Regions from separate parts of the Anaerosinus sp. genome, predicted to be linked through region 2. Evidence: riboswitches for the same ligand, from Rfam matches in the RefSeq annotation. Region 2 holds a riboswitch; each other region holds the start of a gene.

Region 1 (4,188 bases), on a different contig from region 2:
CTCCTACAACATTTGCCAGTTCCACAATGGAATTTTTTACATCTTGAATATTTTTTTGCGTTTTATATACATAAACCGGAATTCCTAGCTCACGTAAAGTCTCAATCATTTCTACTTTAAAAAAATCTGCAACAATAACTAAGTCAGGTTTTAGTGCCAGAATTGCTTCCGCACTATTTCCGTCCAAACGAGCTAAGACCGTTTTACTTTTTTCAACTGCATTTGATATCCCAGGATCATCAACTAAATAAGTTAAAGCTGCGATTCTATCCTCAGATACCAACTCCAATAGGATTTCATCAGTACTGATAGTCAATGAGACAATTCGTTCCGGCTTCTTTGTAAAATGAAGCTTTGTTCCTGTAGAATCTACAACATCATAACCTGTATTAAGAATCGTCGTATTCACATCATCCCGCGTCGATCCACAGCCTCCTAATATACATGCAAAAACAAGTAAAATAAGCACTATGCAACGATTAAATCTTTTCATCTATTTTTATTCCACCCTTAGCAAGAAGGATGAACCGAATGCTTTCGGTTCATCAATGATTTAAAAAGTGTATTCCATCCCTACAAGTACATTTCTGCCCGGTGCACTCCACCATTGCTCATCCGGAGTTGTACTCCAGTTATAACGCGCATTTGAATGCTCAGCATAAAACTTATCAAAGACATTATTCACTTTAATAAAGGCTTTAATATCATCGGTTGCTTGATAATTGATTCCAATATCCCAAACCCAATAGGTATTTGCCGGGAAGAAGTGATCTACCGCATCAGCTGTTTGCGGCCCTGGTCTATCAATTGCCCCGCGCCCTAATACGGAAAGATCTAACTTACCAGCTTTATAATCGAGACCAACGTTCCAAGCTCCCTTCGGAATATACCCGTCAATATTTTCTGCCCTTTGGTCTGTCGGGTCTACATTGGTATGGGTATAACCAACAAATCCACTAAATGCGTCAGAAAATTGCTTTTTCAATTGAATGTCCCAGCCATCTGCTTTTTCGTCACCCACATTTGCATATTTACCGATCTTGCTGATATAGCCAATTCTATCTTCTGAATCACGTTTAAAGATATGTGCAGAAGCCACAAACGTATCATCAATCCGATGATTAATCCCAAACTCAAGCGTATTCCCGGATTCTGGCTTTATGTTCGGGTTTCCATATTTTGCACTATACAAATTGGTCGGAGAAGGCGGAATAAAATATTCGCTATACCCAACATATAAATTCGTTGCATCACTTGCCATATAACCAAGGTTTACACTCGGGGAAGTATGACTGCCAAAACCGGAGTTATTATCATAGCGAATTCCGCTCGTCAGCGTCCAACGGTCATCTATCCCCCACTCGTCTTGTAGATACAAAGCACGATTGGTAAGTTTCACATTATTAAAAGTAACGACTTTATCCTGCGTAAACTCAAAGCCTGCAATCAACGTATTATTTTCATCCCACTGCCTTGTATATTGATCAGAAATTCGATAAGTTTTTATATTGGTGAAATATTTATTGTAATCTGTATCAAAAACACTGTTCATATAAGAGAACTGATTCGTCGATTTATCATCAATCTGAGTATTATAAATCAATTTCCAATTATAATTATCAATACTTCCTTTTTTAAACGCATCTTCCCACAACGCTGTATAACCTTCATCCGCTTTATATCCATCATAAGTAAACGTCAAATCAGATTTTTCACCAATCTCTTTTGTTATTTTTATACTCGTTGTATCTCCATTTAAATGCGCTGGCGTCGTCACACCTCTACCATCTTTAAAATCGCCAAGCAGATCTTTCTGGCGCGAAATTCTCCATGACCAATCTTCATCGTGCCCCTCTGTGCTAAATAAATAGTTTTCCGTAGCATAACTGCCGCCAGTGATTTTTATTTTCGATTGATTGTGGTTGATCTTCTTCGTGATGATATTGATAACACCACCTTTTGCATCAGAGCCGTATAATGTTGATGCAGAGCCTTTCAAAACTTCAATACGCTCTACATTATCTAAGTTTTTAAACATCGTAGCCGAAAATTTATTGCCCGCTGCATTCATTTTAACCCCATCAATTAATACAACAATTTCATCTGCGCCATTAATTTTTAACCCATTGCTATTATCATAGCCAGCTAAACTATAATTGGCGATTGTAACGCCAGGAATGGAACGCAACGCTTCCGACAAATCCGTATAATGATTTTTAGCAATATCTTCACTTGTAATTACATTGATATTCGCATTGACCTTAAATTCATTCACAGGTGTTCTTGTTGCAGTTACAACAACTTCATCAAAGAAATATGAAGCTATCGCTTCTTGGGAATTTTCTTCAGCAAAGGCTGTATTAGCATAAATAAAGCTTGTCGCTAAAGCAATTGTTGGCATAAGTATCGCTGCCAGTTTTTTTGATTTTGAAAATTTTCGTTTCACGTATTTTGACCTCTCCTCAATTTCATTTCACTTCAACGAAAAACCATGCTATTACGTGAAAAAGCCTTTTCGCAAAAGCAAAAAGGCGTTAAATTCCATATCTATACCTACAAATGCATACAGCATTGTATAGTTACAGTATCTTTCACCTTCCTATCACTCGTAGGATTTCATGGCAAAATGAATCTAGGCAGTTCTTCTGACTCTGTATCATCGCTTCCCCACGCCTTCCCAGAATATATCCAGTGACATCTTTGTGGAGTTACTCCCCATTACAGCGGCGGGACCGTACCGGTTTTTCACCGATTTCCCTATTAAGCCTTTCGGCACCTATCTTCTCAATATGAATTTGTCGAAATGATTGCATCGTTTTCCACCATACACTATATAGTGGTCATACAGTCAAGATTTTTTAATGTTTTTTATTTTCCAACTTTTGCCGGATGTAAGTAAGCAATCATATGAAACACTTCTATCACTTCCGCCATAAAGTGCTTCCATCCCAAAACACCTGCATAGGGACGTTCTGCAACAGGAACACCTTGCATTGGCATAAGAAAATTTTTAAAAATCATCCGATCGTATTGCCCAACTTCCAATCTCGTTTGCCAATCTCCAAGGACAAGCGAAATACCTGCTTCTTCAACAGATACAGCACTTGGTTGCACCTGCCAGGCGCGTACGCCTTGAATCATTGGATATTCTGCTTTATTCGGGCCTTCTATTTTGAGATAAATATCATTAAATTCAGGAAACTCTGTTTTTAGTGCTGCTACGATTCCATAAGCAACTCCGTAAGGAAGCGTTAAATATACGTCGCCAAAGCCAAAGTTTTTACAATCCGCTTTGAGCTGAAAAATTGCTTGATCCAGCTTTTCTTGATTGATGTCGATTTCTGTTTCTAGTTTTTCTGTGCAGATATTGATCTGTAATTTTTCTGCAATCCGATTTAACCAGGCAATGGAACATTGCATTCCATAAGGTGTAGGCGCAATAAGGTAATCTTGCCCCCATTCTTCTGCTAACCGTTTTGCCGCTTCAACTCCAAGTTCCGGAGCTAAAACAATATTGCAAGCAGCCAATGGCAATTGCATCATCTCAGCTAGAGAAGTTTCATCTGCACCAAGGCAAACACCAACTTCAATCCCAGAGGATATAAGCATTCGCTTGATTTCAGCTAAATCCCCTTGCCAATTGGGATAGTTATTGCACCAGCCAAAAAGATTTACGCGATTTTTCCGCACAACTTCTTTTTTAACTTTTACCTTTGCAGTAACTAAGTCAAGAATTTTATCTAATGCTTCCTGATACCCTTCCCAAAATTCTCCCTTAAGTCCGCCTGCATCAACCGCAATAATCTCACAAGCTAAATTAGCTCTATGACAAATCCCCTGAATGTCATCACCGATTAAGCTGACTGAGCAACTGTTGATGACTGCAATCATTTTAGGATTACATTCTTTTTTTACTTCTTCTAACGCCAGCAAAAGCGCATCATCTGCGCCGTACAACAAATCGATTTCCTTTACTTCACTACAAAAGATTCTTCGCTCATATTTTTTCTCGACTCTTGCCATCTCGCGTTCGGCAATCGTTGCACACCAACGAGGCCCGTTTATCAAAATCACACAATCTTTTAGACTTAAAAAAAATGAGGCTGCGCCCGCCATTTCACAACGACTTTTACACGGCAGCCACCGCTGCAATTTCTGATTAGTATTCATATAGAATCCTCCTGCCAC
Region 2 (4,188 bases):
CAAGACCTGCACGCACCAATTGAAGCATATTATCTGAATCACGCCAAAAATAAGTTAATGTAGTATTATTGTCTGCCCCCAAGGTTTTACCGTTCCATAAAGCACTAATATCAAACTGCTTTCCTTCTTCCGGCAATGGAAAAATTGAACTACTTCCATCTCGTGACGCCGGCAAAATTCCAGCACCATCACCGGCAATTTCATACATATTAAGCAGTCTATAATAAGTACCACCTGTCATGCGAAGACTAAAGCTATCATTAAAATCTTTTTTCAACGCTAATTGCCAAGTAGATTTGCCATCCGTCTGACTATCTTCTTGATGTAACCAATGAAATTTATTACTTTGATTTACCGGAAAACGTTTTCCATCACTAAACCCAGTAATTTTTGATTGATTATAACGAATACTTGGAGTCAATATGAATGTACCTTCTTTATCCAATGTAATCGCATCTTGTATCTGCACATTAAATAAATCTTGCTCATATCTGTTACGAGTTTGTCCTAATATATTTCCTATAACATCATCACCAAGAACTTTATCTAATAACGAACCTTTAATGTTTAACTTTTCATGAGAAAAGTTAAACTGATATTCTAACATCTGGTTATCATTAATTTGATAATTTCCATCAAGCTGTACATTATATTTATCAGATTGATAATGACTCCACTCTCTTAGCGGAATATTATTCCACCTAAAGTTATTAGGATAATCTAACATATGTTCCGTCTTATATTTTTTATCTTGATGAAGATAGTCGATCATCCAGCCCCATTCCAACTTTTTATATTGCGCCCTATTTTGTAAAAGGATTTCACTATTCTCAAGATCCTGTTTACGACTTGACGCATAAAAAATATCTTTTGTATCTACTAATGCATTCGTGGCTGCATCGTTAACACTATCTCCCCATAAACTATCAGGTAAATGTCTTTGCAGTTTGTTCCAGCTTCCTTTAATCACAAAGTTATCGTCCTGCCATTTGATAATAGCGCTATCTTTTTTATAATCGTTATATCTGCGGTATCTTTCTTTATCCTGCAATGCCTTAAGTTTCTTTTTCGCCGCTTCTAAGTCTTCTTTCGAACTTGCTAATGACGTACTTTTATCCGGATCAACAATAGTTGTCCATTCATCAATAATTTTAGGCGTTGTATTTTGCACATATGTATCAATAATTTGATTCTTTACATTATCATTTATAATCCCTGTTTCACTACCATGGTGATTCCAGTCCTCACCGGCATAATCCCACCAATTCGTCCATCCAGTTTCAGGATATCCCTCAGCAATATATTTATCTTTGATGCCCATGTCAATCATCGTTTGCCTAAAAGTACTCATATCAGACTTTTGTGCTACATTTCTTGCATTATCTTCTATCGCATGACTTAAGCTATTGTCACCTGTGTTTCTAATAAATTCTACCCACGCATCAGGATTGGCTTTGTAGTAATCTTTATCTGTATCACTCATAGAAATAAGCGGTTTGCGTCCGCTTGTTAACATATCTATCATTTTGGGATTAAAATCATTTACGTCTTCTTGCAACGAATTTATGCTTAACTGAGCATCCGATATATTTCTTCCAGCTGCATAATTTTCATATTTAAATTTTTGATCACTGTCATCATGGTTAATTCCAATCAGCAAACTACCACTACCTAATGGATTGGTTATTTCCAAAGCTGCCCTTGTACCACCATAAGAGGATTTGCCAACTTCTGCCGATATATTTGCCTTGGTGGGTTTCTTCGTTACTATATTGATAACACCACCCATAAAAGTTCCAGCAAAACGAGTTGGTATATAACCACGATATACTTCTATCCGCTCAACATTATCAACGGGAATTGTAGATATATCAACAGCTGCATCTCCACCTAAATTTGATAAAACCCCATCTAGAAAAACCCCAACTTGCGCCGCTGTTGAACCTCTAACTGTTACAGTCGTATACTGACCTTTCCCATTTACTTCACGCACATGTACTCCTGGAACCTTTTTTAAGAGTTCCGGCAATGTTTTCTGCTCACCTTTGTAATCGTCAGGACGAATCACAGTTACTGTGCCTGGAGATAATTTTGACTCCCAATCTGGGCGCTTTGCTTCAACAGTAACAGTATCTAACGTATACTGGTCTAGTTCATTCTCTGTATTTGATATTTTTTCAATATCTTTCTCTGCTTCATCAGCCCATACCACCCCAGCCGGTGTAGCAAAGCCCAAGGCTAACGTACAAACTACGCACGCTGCTATATTTTGATAGCGGCGCTTTTTTTTCGTTTTGATTTGATATAACCATTTACTATCCATCTTCTTCAATCTCATCCCTACTTATAAAATTCAATAAAAAAACTTCTGCCATGTTTGACAGAAGTGATATGAATGCATAGGAAATAAACCTATGCTTCATAATCCCCTTCCCATCGCTCGCAGGTCTAACAGTGATTGTTAAATAGGCAGTTCTTCTGGCTCCAGATCATTGCTTGGCTACGCCTTCCCAAGATTTCTCCCAGTGACATTCATATAGCCTTACTCCCTGTTACAGCGGCGGGACCGCACCGGTTTTTCACCGGACTTCCCTATTAAGTCTTTCGACACCCATTTCTTCGTTATATATTTTTTACGGACAAAATTTCACATTTTAAATCCTACTAGAACCCCTATCTGATACCATCATGTTTTAATTTAATGTCTCTGGATTTAAAAATAAAAAAATCTTCCACCTACGATAGACAGAAGACTTTGGAATCCAAAACAATATCAACATAAAAATATCATATCAACAAATTTCAGAAATCCCCTTCCCATCGCTCGCAGGTCTAACAGTGATTGTTAAATAGGCAGTTCTTCTGGCTCCAGATCATCGCTTGGCTACGCCTTCCCAAGATTTCTCCCAGTGACATTCATGTAGCCTTACTCCCTGTTACAGCGGCGGGACCGCACCGGTTTTTCACCGGACTTCCCTATTAAGTCTTTCGACACCCATTCCATCTTTATTCATTTTTGTATTACTTTTCATTTTCTTACAAAATAAGAGTATACTCCTTTTGTTTTTATTTAGCAACATTATCTGTAGATTTTTTTATCATTCATCTTATCTTTTATAAAAATACTTCTTTCATTCCCCAATATAGTCATTTTATTTACAATAAGTTTCTAATTCTTTTGTCATTTCATACCTATTAATTTTGTGCACATTTCCTGACAAAATCGTACATCGTATCTGCAAAAGTTTTCACTGGCACAGGAACAAAACTTACTGCTTTCGTTTGCTCCGCGATAAGCACTCCTTTGGAGCTATACAATTTTAAATTTTTCACTGCATACATTCTTTTACGAAGCTGAAAAATCATCTGCATCTCACTATAAGCTATGCTATCTTCTCCCTCCATTTTTTTTTGATATTGTTCATTTAGCTTTTTAATCACCGCTTTATCCTTATAGATTGCTTTTATAGTAACATGCACTTGATCTTTATCTGCGCTGTCTGGTTGAATCGACTTCACTTCGAAAAAATATTGCGCCAATTCATTTTGAAATACCTCTGTCCAGCGCATTGCTTCTATCTCCTCTGGTGTAAGCTTTTCCTTCACGCTAATTTCCCAATCTATTGCTGAATCTTTATTTTCTTCCATTGCAAAACCTACAGAAAAAAACATGTTACATAACAGAGTAAAAGCACCCACTAGAAACCATTTTTTCATCACTATTCCTCTTGGCTTTCTCATTTAAATATAAAGTTAGACCTAGACACTAAAAAGCCTAGGTCTAACTTTTCCCTAACACTTTTCAACACTCTATATCAAACGCACACACTCTTTGTTTTTTACATTTTTCTGCTAATTCACATGCTTCACGCGCTAAGCGAATATGTGAAGCAAGGGATTTAGATGCTGTTGGTGCAGAAACGCCTGCAGCTTTCAGCTTTCCTGCCCCAGCCACATCTGGTGCAATAAAGCAAGCTGAGTTCAAATTACCACCATCAAAATCGCTCATGTCGGTAATACTGAATGCTTTGCTTGCTGTAACTGTTGTAGTTGGCGTTCCATCAAAAACATCAATTGGCGTTCCTTTAACAAACCACAAGCGATAACCATCCGCATGAATTCCCCATAGATACCCCATAGAATTTACATCAATAATCTTTGTCCAAGTACTTGGCGTTGTTAAATTTG
Region 3 (4,188 bases), on a different contig from region 2:
CCGAACATGAATAAATTCCTCAACTCCTGCTTCACGATAAGATGCTTCATATTCTGGTGCTGGTGCGCCAGCAAGCATAACAATCATTTCTGGCTTTTCAGCTTTTATTTTTTTCGCAACTGGTGGAACAAGTTCTGGATACGTATCATCGGTTGAACAGATAATTGCAACCAACGCACCTGATTTTACCGCTGCCTCGGCAGCCTCATCGGTTGTCATAAATCCATCATTTTTAAGTACCTCAAAGCCACCTACTTCGAAGAACCCCGTACTAAAGTCAGCTCTAGGTTTATGTTGCGGTATTTTCCCCATGTTCGCTAAAAAGATTTTTAATTTTTCGCCATGCTCGGCTTCATATGCTTTTGCTTTATCACGTAACTGTTCAAACTGCTCTGTAAAACGATGTTTCTCTACCATACAAGCAATGCTTTCACCATCGCTATTTTCATATAAAATATTTCTTGCATCCTCAAGCGTTGCTCCCGCACTAAATGCAGCTTCTAATACATTGATGAAATCATCTGACTTGTTTTGTATGCTTTGTCTTAACTGTAATAATTTTTCATCACGGAATTTTTCATCAACATCATTAACAAAATCGTTAATTTGCTTTGTCCGTGTTTCTTTTATCGCAGCTACATCAAGTTCATTTTTCTCTAGCAATTCTTCTAGCACATTCGCATACATATTTACACCAACAGCACGGTCTGCACGTTGTGCTAATTTTTTGAAGCGCTGCATCAACACATCTTTTACATCGCCTTGTACTTTTCCAGCCTTTAACGCTGCAATCATGCCACCGTCAACTTCAACCTGTTGCATTACTTGCCATGACTTCTCAGCTACTTGTTTTGTTAAAGACTCGATATACCAGGATCCACCTGCCGGATCGACCGGTTGACATAAATTACATTCGTTTTGTAACATAATCTGCGTGTTTCTTGCAATACGTCTAGAAAACTCATCACCTAAACGAATCGCTGAATCAAAAGGCTGTACTTCTAAACTATCAATCCCACCAACAACCGCAGAGAAGGCTTCTGTTGTTGTTCTAAGCATATTTACATATGGATCATATACTGTTTTATTAAAGTTCGCAGTACATGCATGAATAATCATTTTTTGTGCTTCTTTATCACCGCCAAAACTTTCAACAACTTTAGACCATAACTGTCTTGCTGCTCTAAGTTTTGCAATTTCCATAAAGAACATTGCACCTAAGGAAAAAGTAAATTGCATTTGTTTTGCAATTGTATTTATCTCTAGTCCACGTTTTTGTAATTCACGAATATAAGTAATCGCCGTAGCCAAAACATAACCTAATTCTTGAACAGCACTAGCTCCACCATCGCTATACACTTGCCCATCCAAGATAATCGTTCTTAACTCTGGCACATTTTTTTCTGTCCATTTCACTGTTTTTGCAAGTTCATCGAATAAATCATCTAACGATGCAGATAACTCCCCTTTTGCTACCAATACACCAATTGGATCAGCACCAATACAGCCATGTACATCAGTAAGTTTCTGAGAATTCGCTTTTAACATTGCACTGAGCATACTAATCATCAAGCTATTATTTGCACCACAATTGACATATAATTGATACTTTCTCAAATCCAATCCAGCAAAAACTTCGTACATATCTTGAATCGTACTGATTGATACACCACCCTTTTGAATTTGCTTGTCAATCTTATCACCATTTTGTCCTTGTTTTGTAAGTGCATCAAGTTTAATATTGATGGCAGTTGCACCTTTTTCCAACTCATGTTTAATTAATTTGTTTAATTTTGCTGGAATAACATCATCCATTTGTTGCGCAATAAGCCAAGGCTTTGTTATATAGCCCCCCTCATGTGTTCCCCGCATATAATTTTCCATGCCAGGCAAGTTTGATAATTCTTCAGGATTCGGTGCCATTTCCATCGTATACATTGGCTCTAAAGTGATGCCCTCATAGGTTTTCGTAAACAATTTTTTCTCGAAACTGCCACCTTTTAGCGTTGCAATTGCTTCTTGTTTCCACTCCTCATAATCAGGAGCAACAAACTCATCAAGGCTAACCATAGGAAGCTCGGTTTCTTGTAGCTCTTTTTCTTCTGCTTGTTTCATATTCCTAATCCTTTCCCTCAGTGCACTGATAACTTATTAAAGAGTTTTTATTAAAAAAGAGAAGACAAGAGTGCCTTCCCTTGTTTGAAAAAGGATGTCTCCTAACGGAAACATCGGGCATACGCCCAGTACAATAAAAAATAAAATATATGAGCAATGTTCTCCGCCAAAGCTAAGAAGCGGAGAAAACTTTTTGACTAAAATAAAAAATCCTTCTTTGCCTACAATTGCAAAGAAGGATTTAAAGTTAATATATATTTACTAAATAAAAAATCTCGACAAATATAAGTCGAGATAAATAGATTTAGCAATCTATAAATCTCCTTCCCATCGCTCGCAGGTCAAACGGTGATTGTTAATTAGGCAGTTCTCCTGGCTCTAGTTCATCGCTCGCTCAGTCTTCCCAGAATTTTTCCAGTGACATTTGTTGAGTTCGCTCCCTAATACAGTGGCGGGACCGCGTTGGCATTTAACCAAACTTCCCTATTAAGTCCTTTCGGACACCTAATTCTATATATGAAATTTTATTTACTCTCATAAACAAGGCTTATCTTATCACTATGATTTATTTATGTCAATAGTGTTTGCATATATTTTTTTACAAAAATTCTTATTTTACCAACAACTTTATGCAAACTAACATAAAGTTATTTAAAAATCTGAATTTGCCCGCACCACTTTTTCCATTCCAACGCCCCAGTAACAATAATATTAGGTGGCGTTCCAATCATCGTCATAATCCCACCAAACCCAGCAGCAAATGCTAGTGGCATCAACCACCTAGATACAGGGATTTTCGCAACTGAACAAATGCCAATAATAACATCAGTCGTTCCTTTATTAGAACTAATAGAGGACAATATCGCGGCAACTAACATAATTGCAATCATTAACTTATTTTCACTTTTTCCAGAGCCTTTTACGACGATATTGCCAATTTTCTGTGTGAATGAATCGAAACACATAGCCAAGAAACCATAACACAAAAAATATAATGGACATGTTGACTGCTATATTTAAAAACGGATTTGTCGTCACTGGTTGCATATTACTTTCACCTCAATAATCATTTTAAAATTGCATAAAAAAACATATCTCTGCTAATCATTGAGATTGCCAAAAGCATCTATCCCATTATACAGTGGTGTGGATGATGGTGGAAAAGCATATGCTGTCAAAATGGAAAGGATCCATAGAGGTAACACACATAAAAAGTTGATGACGATTTTTTTTATTTTTCTTTTCATAGTTTCCCCCTTTTCACTTTTTCGTAGATTTGCATTATCTTCTGCTCTGTTTTTGTATACAAATAAGTACTTCTTGCAGAAATAAACTACCTTATTATAATTTATGAAAAGAAGAATAAATTGGAAACAATCATTTTTAGGTTCTTCATCCTTTATCCGATAATTAACCTGCTCTAAGACTCCCATCTTCTACAAGCGGGAGTTATATCCATTGAGCACAGGCGAGCGATTAAATCCCTGGATAACGATTTATAAAATTCAGATGGAGTTAAAACTCCATCTGAATTAAGAACTCTATTTATAAATATTGCTTTTATAGATGGTTATAACTATCTATAGGAGGTGATTTGATTGAGTCATATTGATATCAAAAAAACAATGGAGCAAACACTTTGTCAAAAGCAAGAGGAAGTTAGAAACTACCAACGATTTGCACATGCATTTGATGACCCAGAAGCTGCAAAAATGTTTGCACATTTTGCAGAAGCAGAAATGCTTCACGCAACGCAACTTATTGATATGCTAAAAAAATTTAATTAAAAAGCATAGCAAAATACGCCCGAGAGTTTATTCTCTTAGGGCGTATTTTTATACGGCGGGACTATGGGTCTCGGTAAGAGCTAGCGCTCTTACTGAGATATCTTTGTTTATCATTTGTCGTTTCAGTACGAACATGCTACAATGATATTCATCTACAAAGAAAAGAGGTTTAGCTGTGCAATTTCTTAAAGAACTCTATCATTATCTACCAATAAACGAACAAGAAATCTCAGATAAAAAAGCGATGAGTCTAATGATTGAAAAATTTCCCGATACAATTTTATTA
Region 4 (4,188 bases), on a different contig from region 2:
ATTTTGGTTCTCTGCTTATAATATCCTCGCTTCTTTAAGCGGAAGTAAAGACCTCGTAAGCCCCTGAATTACGCGTCTGATTTCAGTGGGAGTTGAGCCTCCTACTGAAACAGCCTTGTTTATATTAGAAAAATAGGGCTGTTATCAGCCCTATTGCTTTCATCATAAAGTGCGAATTGATGATTAGAATGAATATTGAACTCCAACTTGGAAGTTACGCCCTGGTGCTGAATACCAACTACCATCTGGATCCATATCATAACATTGATCTGTATAGAATTTATCAAAGATATTATTCACACGAATAAACGCTTTTGCATTGTCTTCGAATTGATAATTGATTGCTGCATCCCAAATCCAGAAAGAGGTAAATTCATCGGCTATATTTTTCCCTTTGCGCCCTTCTCTATCAATAATGCCTCTGCCGTTAAGCTGCATATCAAATTGATCCTTTTCGTATTTCATCCCGAGGTTCCAAGCACCGCGCGGTAAATATCCATTCCGATTTGGATTTGAAGATGCATTTTCCGGATCAATATACAAATGCGTATAGCCTACATTGGCACTAAAATTATCATTAAATTGCTTTGTTAACTGAACATCCCAGCCACGGGCACTTTCTTCCCCAACATTGTAATATTTATAGGTGTCCGAATTAAATCCGATCATATTTTCTGCTTCTCGCTTAAATATATTGAAACTACCCGTGAAGGTTTTATCAAATTTGTGATTCACACCAAATTCTATTGTTTTTCCTGTTTCCGGTTCTAAATTTAAACTTCCGTAAGAGGAATATAACTGATATTGATTTGGCGATATAAAGAATTCCTTATAACTCATATAGTAATTTGTATTGTCACTCGCTTCATAACCTAATACAACACTTGGCGTATTGTGGTGTCCATATACGGAATGATTGTCTGTCCGAATCCCCGTCGTTAATGTCCATTCATTATTCATATGCCAAGCATCTTGCAAATAAAAGGCACGATTTGTAATCGTTCGATCTCGCCAAGCATCTGTATAACCATAACTTGTACTAGAATAATTCTTGATCTTATCTTGATAAAAATCAAAGCCGCCTACTAAGGTGTGATTCTCTGTTGTATAAGTTACCTGGTCACTGATCCCAGAAGTCTCTAAATCCATTAACCATACGTTCATTGGATCATTATAGTTATCGTTAAGATAGTTTTTATTTTGATATAACGAAATCTGATTTACTGCTTTTTCAGAAATACGATTTGTGGATAAAATACTCAATCTCTTTTGGTCTTTTTCACCTTCACTAATTTTCGTTTCATGAAGACCGCCATTTTTCGGGCGTAAATAATCCGATTGATAAGATTCGTAAGTAAATACTAGCGAAGTATCTTCATCAAAATCTTTGCCGATTTTAAAATTAAAATCGTTTGCATTTACTTCATTTTGAATTGTATTGCTGCGCCCATCCTTAAAATCACCACTAATATCTTTTTGCGCAGCAAGCATCCAATAAACATTGTCATCCGTTCTTCCCGTATTCAAAAAACTATATTGTTCCTTACCAAAACTGCCACCTGTAATTTCTAAGGAAGTTTTATTATCACCTGCAGAGACTTTGCGTGTAATAATATTAATTACACCGCCAGAGGCATCTGAACCATAAAGTGTTGATGCTGAACCTTTTAATATTTCAATTCGTTCAATGGTATCCATATCTACTACTTCTGAAGCATTAAATTTTGAGAAAGTACTACCATTTGTATTTACTCTCATTCCATCAATAAGAACTACAATATTTTTTGTTCCATTAATATAAATACTGTTTGAAGTATAATTTCCGCCACCGTTTCCATAGTTTTGAATAGTAACACCTGGAACATCTCTAAGCACATCCGTTAAGTTTGCATAATGATTTTTTTCTAACATTTCACGCGTAACAACATTGATATTTGCAGGTGCTTTAAAAGCACTCTGTTCCATTTTAGATGCTGTAACAACAACATTGTCTAGCGTATATTCATCTAAGGTAGCGGCTTCTACACTTGGCAATGCTAACGAAACAAATGTAGTACAAGCAATCGCGGCTAAAATTGTTCTTTTTCGTAAAAAATCCCTTTTCATTGTAGATTCCTCCAAAAATAATTAATAGAAAATAATAAAAAACTCTGTCACGCGATTTGCGTACAGAGTTTTCATGCAAAATAAACAGTATTCACTGTATATCTCCCATCCCTGTCGCTCGCAGGTCTAACGGTATGATCATGCAACGGCAGTTCTTCTGACTCAGATTCATCACTTCTCCAGCCTTCCCAAGATTTCTCTCAGTGACATATTTGGAGTTGCTCCTCTTTACAGCGGCGGGACCGTACCGGATTTACACCGATTTCCCTATTAAGCCCTTTTGGCACCTATTGCGCGATTATGAAATTCGTTTTTCATCATAAACTATATAGTGGCTATATAGTCAAGCTTTTAAAAGCATAAATTTATATTTTTCTCCAATTAACTACAATGAATTGCTGTCCGCTTCAAACTACATTCCGAAGGATATGCCATTTTTGTTTTGCTACCATACCATCTAGCAAAACAACCCCCGCCACACAACGAAAAATCATTGCACTCTAAGCAAAAATGCAAACTATTTTTTATTAACTCTGCAACCTTGGCTTGTTTTTGTCTATCCACACCCGTTTTAATATTTCCAATATAAAAGTCAGGATTACCAACCAATGAAGCACAAGCATAGATATCTCCAGTTGCATCAACATAAATTGCAGCACCATTCATCGCATGGCAATGCGCAAAGGTCGTTAAGCTGCCTTTTTTTAATTTTTCCACGCGCTCTAACTGCGCAAACAATATTTTACGTCCTGTTAGTTCTTCAAGCTTTTCAGCTAAGGTAAACGCTTTCTCTAATCCAGCTTTTACGTCTTGAGGTTCTGCCGCTTTTATCTCTGCACCGCGTCCTTGTCCTCTTAGTAAATCAAACCCAATTCGCCTTACATTTCCAAGGTAATAGGCAAGCTCTACAATCCCTGTTAATTTATTTACATTTTGAGCTGTCACAACACAAGTCACACCGATTTGGATAGAATGATGTTTCAAAATTTCAATTCCATTTAAAATCGCCTGCATACATCCACTACCATTTGGAAAACATCTCTGCCTATCATTTTCCTGTGTTCTCCCATCTATGCTAACGCCAATTGCAACTTTTCCTTTTTTTAAGATTTTCGCGATTTTCTCAGTAATTAACGTTCCATTTGTTTGCACCTGCATTAATGCAGGAATTTTATTTTCCTGAACATATTCAATCACCGCTTGAATGACTGGAAAATTCAGCAGCGGTTCTCCACCACTAAATTGAAGGATAAACTTCTCCTTACTTCTTGCAGCAATATCTACTGCTTGAATCGCTGTCTCAACTGACATAAAATCAGCAGCATGTTCATTTGCATAGCAATACTTACATGATAAATTACAAGTACCGGTTAAACTAAGTAATAGCATCTTTGTCGATGTTTCAAATTGATTTAAAAACCCCATTTTTCTGCTCCATTAAATGCATAAATTCATTTGTTGTCATTACTTTTACTTGTGATTGCCGTATTAATACATCGTATAAGCGTTTTGCTTCCCCATTTGTATAATCACGTTCTTCAATCGGTGTATCCTCCAAAACAATCAATTGTTTTGCAATAAATGCATCTTTTAAGTTCATTAAATTATTTATTCCATAGGCAATATTACAAAGTACTGTAAAGGTTGCATGACCAATTAACACGCGATTTTCCTCACTATTTGATTCATCGATAGGAGCAAAAGCTTCCTTATAAATCACCTTTGCATTAAATGCAGACGCTACAATTGCGTCTCCATCTCCAGTTGATAATACCCCCGTACTAATCTTATAGTGCTGTTCATATAACTTTCTTATTAAATCCGAAGCAATCCCGCCTCCACTAATAATGTGAATCCGTTGCTTGCTATCATTTCTGTTCTCTTTATGATAAGTATAGATATCAAGCAATCCCGATACATAATTATTAAACACTGCTGCATTCATCTGATACGCTTGATGTAAATTACCAGTAGTGATTACTTCTTCTGGTAATCCATCCGCTAAAACGTTACCTTTATTCAGTAAAATTAATCGAGAACAAAATTTTGCCGCCAAGCGAATGTCATGAACAACAATCAAAA

Evidence for each region. A riboswitch is a leader RNA that binds a small molecule or an ion and turns the genes downstream of it on or off. The one in region 2 is predicted to bind cobalamin.
Region 1: linked by a shared signal. The riboswitch ahead of ACWZFG_RS02405 (TonB-dependent receptor plug domain-containing protein) and the one ahead of ACWZFG_RS00775 (TonB-dependent receptor) in region 2 are both predicted to bind cobalamin.
Region 3: linked by a shared signal. The riboswitch ahead of ACWZFG_RS02225 (methylmalonyl-CoA mutase family protein) and the one ahead of ACWZFG_RS00775 (TonB-dependent receptor) in region 2 are both predicted to bind cobalamin.
Region 4: linked by a shared signal. The riboswitch ahead of ACWZFG_RS02275 (TonB-dependent receptor plug domain-containing protein) and the one ahead of ACWZFG_RS00775 (TonB-dependent receptor) in region 2 are both predicted to bind cobalamin.

Annotation. Positions count from the first base shown of each region.
Region 1 covers NZ_CBDNNH010000003.1:66,298-70,485, reverse strand. Annotated here, with positions in the region: gene ACWZFG_RS02410 (ABC transporter substrate-binding protein) at 1-493, opposite strand, end outside; gene ACWZFG_RS02405 (TonB-dependent receptor plug domain-containing protein) at 554-2,446, opposite strand; cobalamin riboswitch at 2,619-2,795, opposite strand; gene ACWZFG_RS02400 (nitrogenase component 1) at 2,869-4,170, opposite strand; gene ACWZFG_RS02395 (nitrogenase component 1) at 4,160-4,188, opposite strand, start outside.
Region 2 covers NZ_CBDNNH010000002.1:97,071-101,258, reverse strand. Annotated here, with positions in the region: gene ACWZFG_RS00775 (TonB-dependent receptor) at 1-2,338, opposite strand, end outside; cobalamin riboswitch at 2,452-2,630, opposite strand; cobalamin riboswitch at 2,836-3,014, opposite strand; gene ACWZFG_RS00770 (hypothetical protein) at 3,196-3,717, opposite strand; gene ACWZFG_RS00765 (hypothetical protein) at 3,803-4,188, opposite strand, start outside.
Region 3 covers NZ_CBDNNH010000003.1:10,881-15,068, reverse strand. Annotated here, with positions in the region: gene ACWZFG_RS02225 (methylmalonyl-CoA mutase family protein) at 1-2,115, opposite strand, end outside; cobalamin riboswitch at 2,461-2,638, opposite strand; gene ACWZFG_RS02220 (SLC13 family permease) at 2,763-3,080, opposite strand; gene ACWZFG_RS02215 (ferritin family protein) at 3,714-3,902, shown strand; gene ACWZFG_RS02210 (NUDIX hydrolase) at 4,078-4,188, shown strand, end outside.
Region 4 covers NZ_CBDNNH010000003.1:23,115-27,302, reverse strand. Annotated here, with positions in the region: gene ACWZFG_RS02275 (TonB-dependent receptor plug domain-containing protein) at 184-2,106, opposite strand; cobalamin riboswitch at 2,237-2,413, opposite strand; gene ACWZFG_RS02270 (radical SAM protein) at 2,488-3,531, opposite strand; gene ACWZFG_RS02265 (ABC transporter ATP-binding protein) at 3,509-4,188, opposite strand, start outside.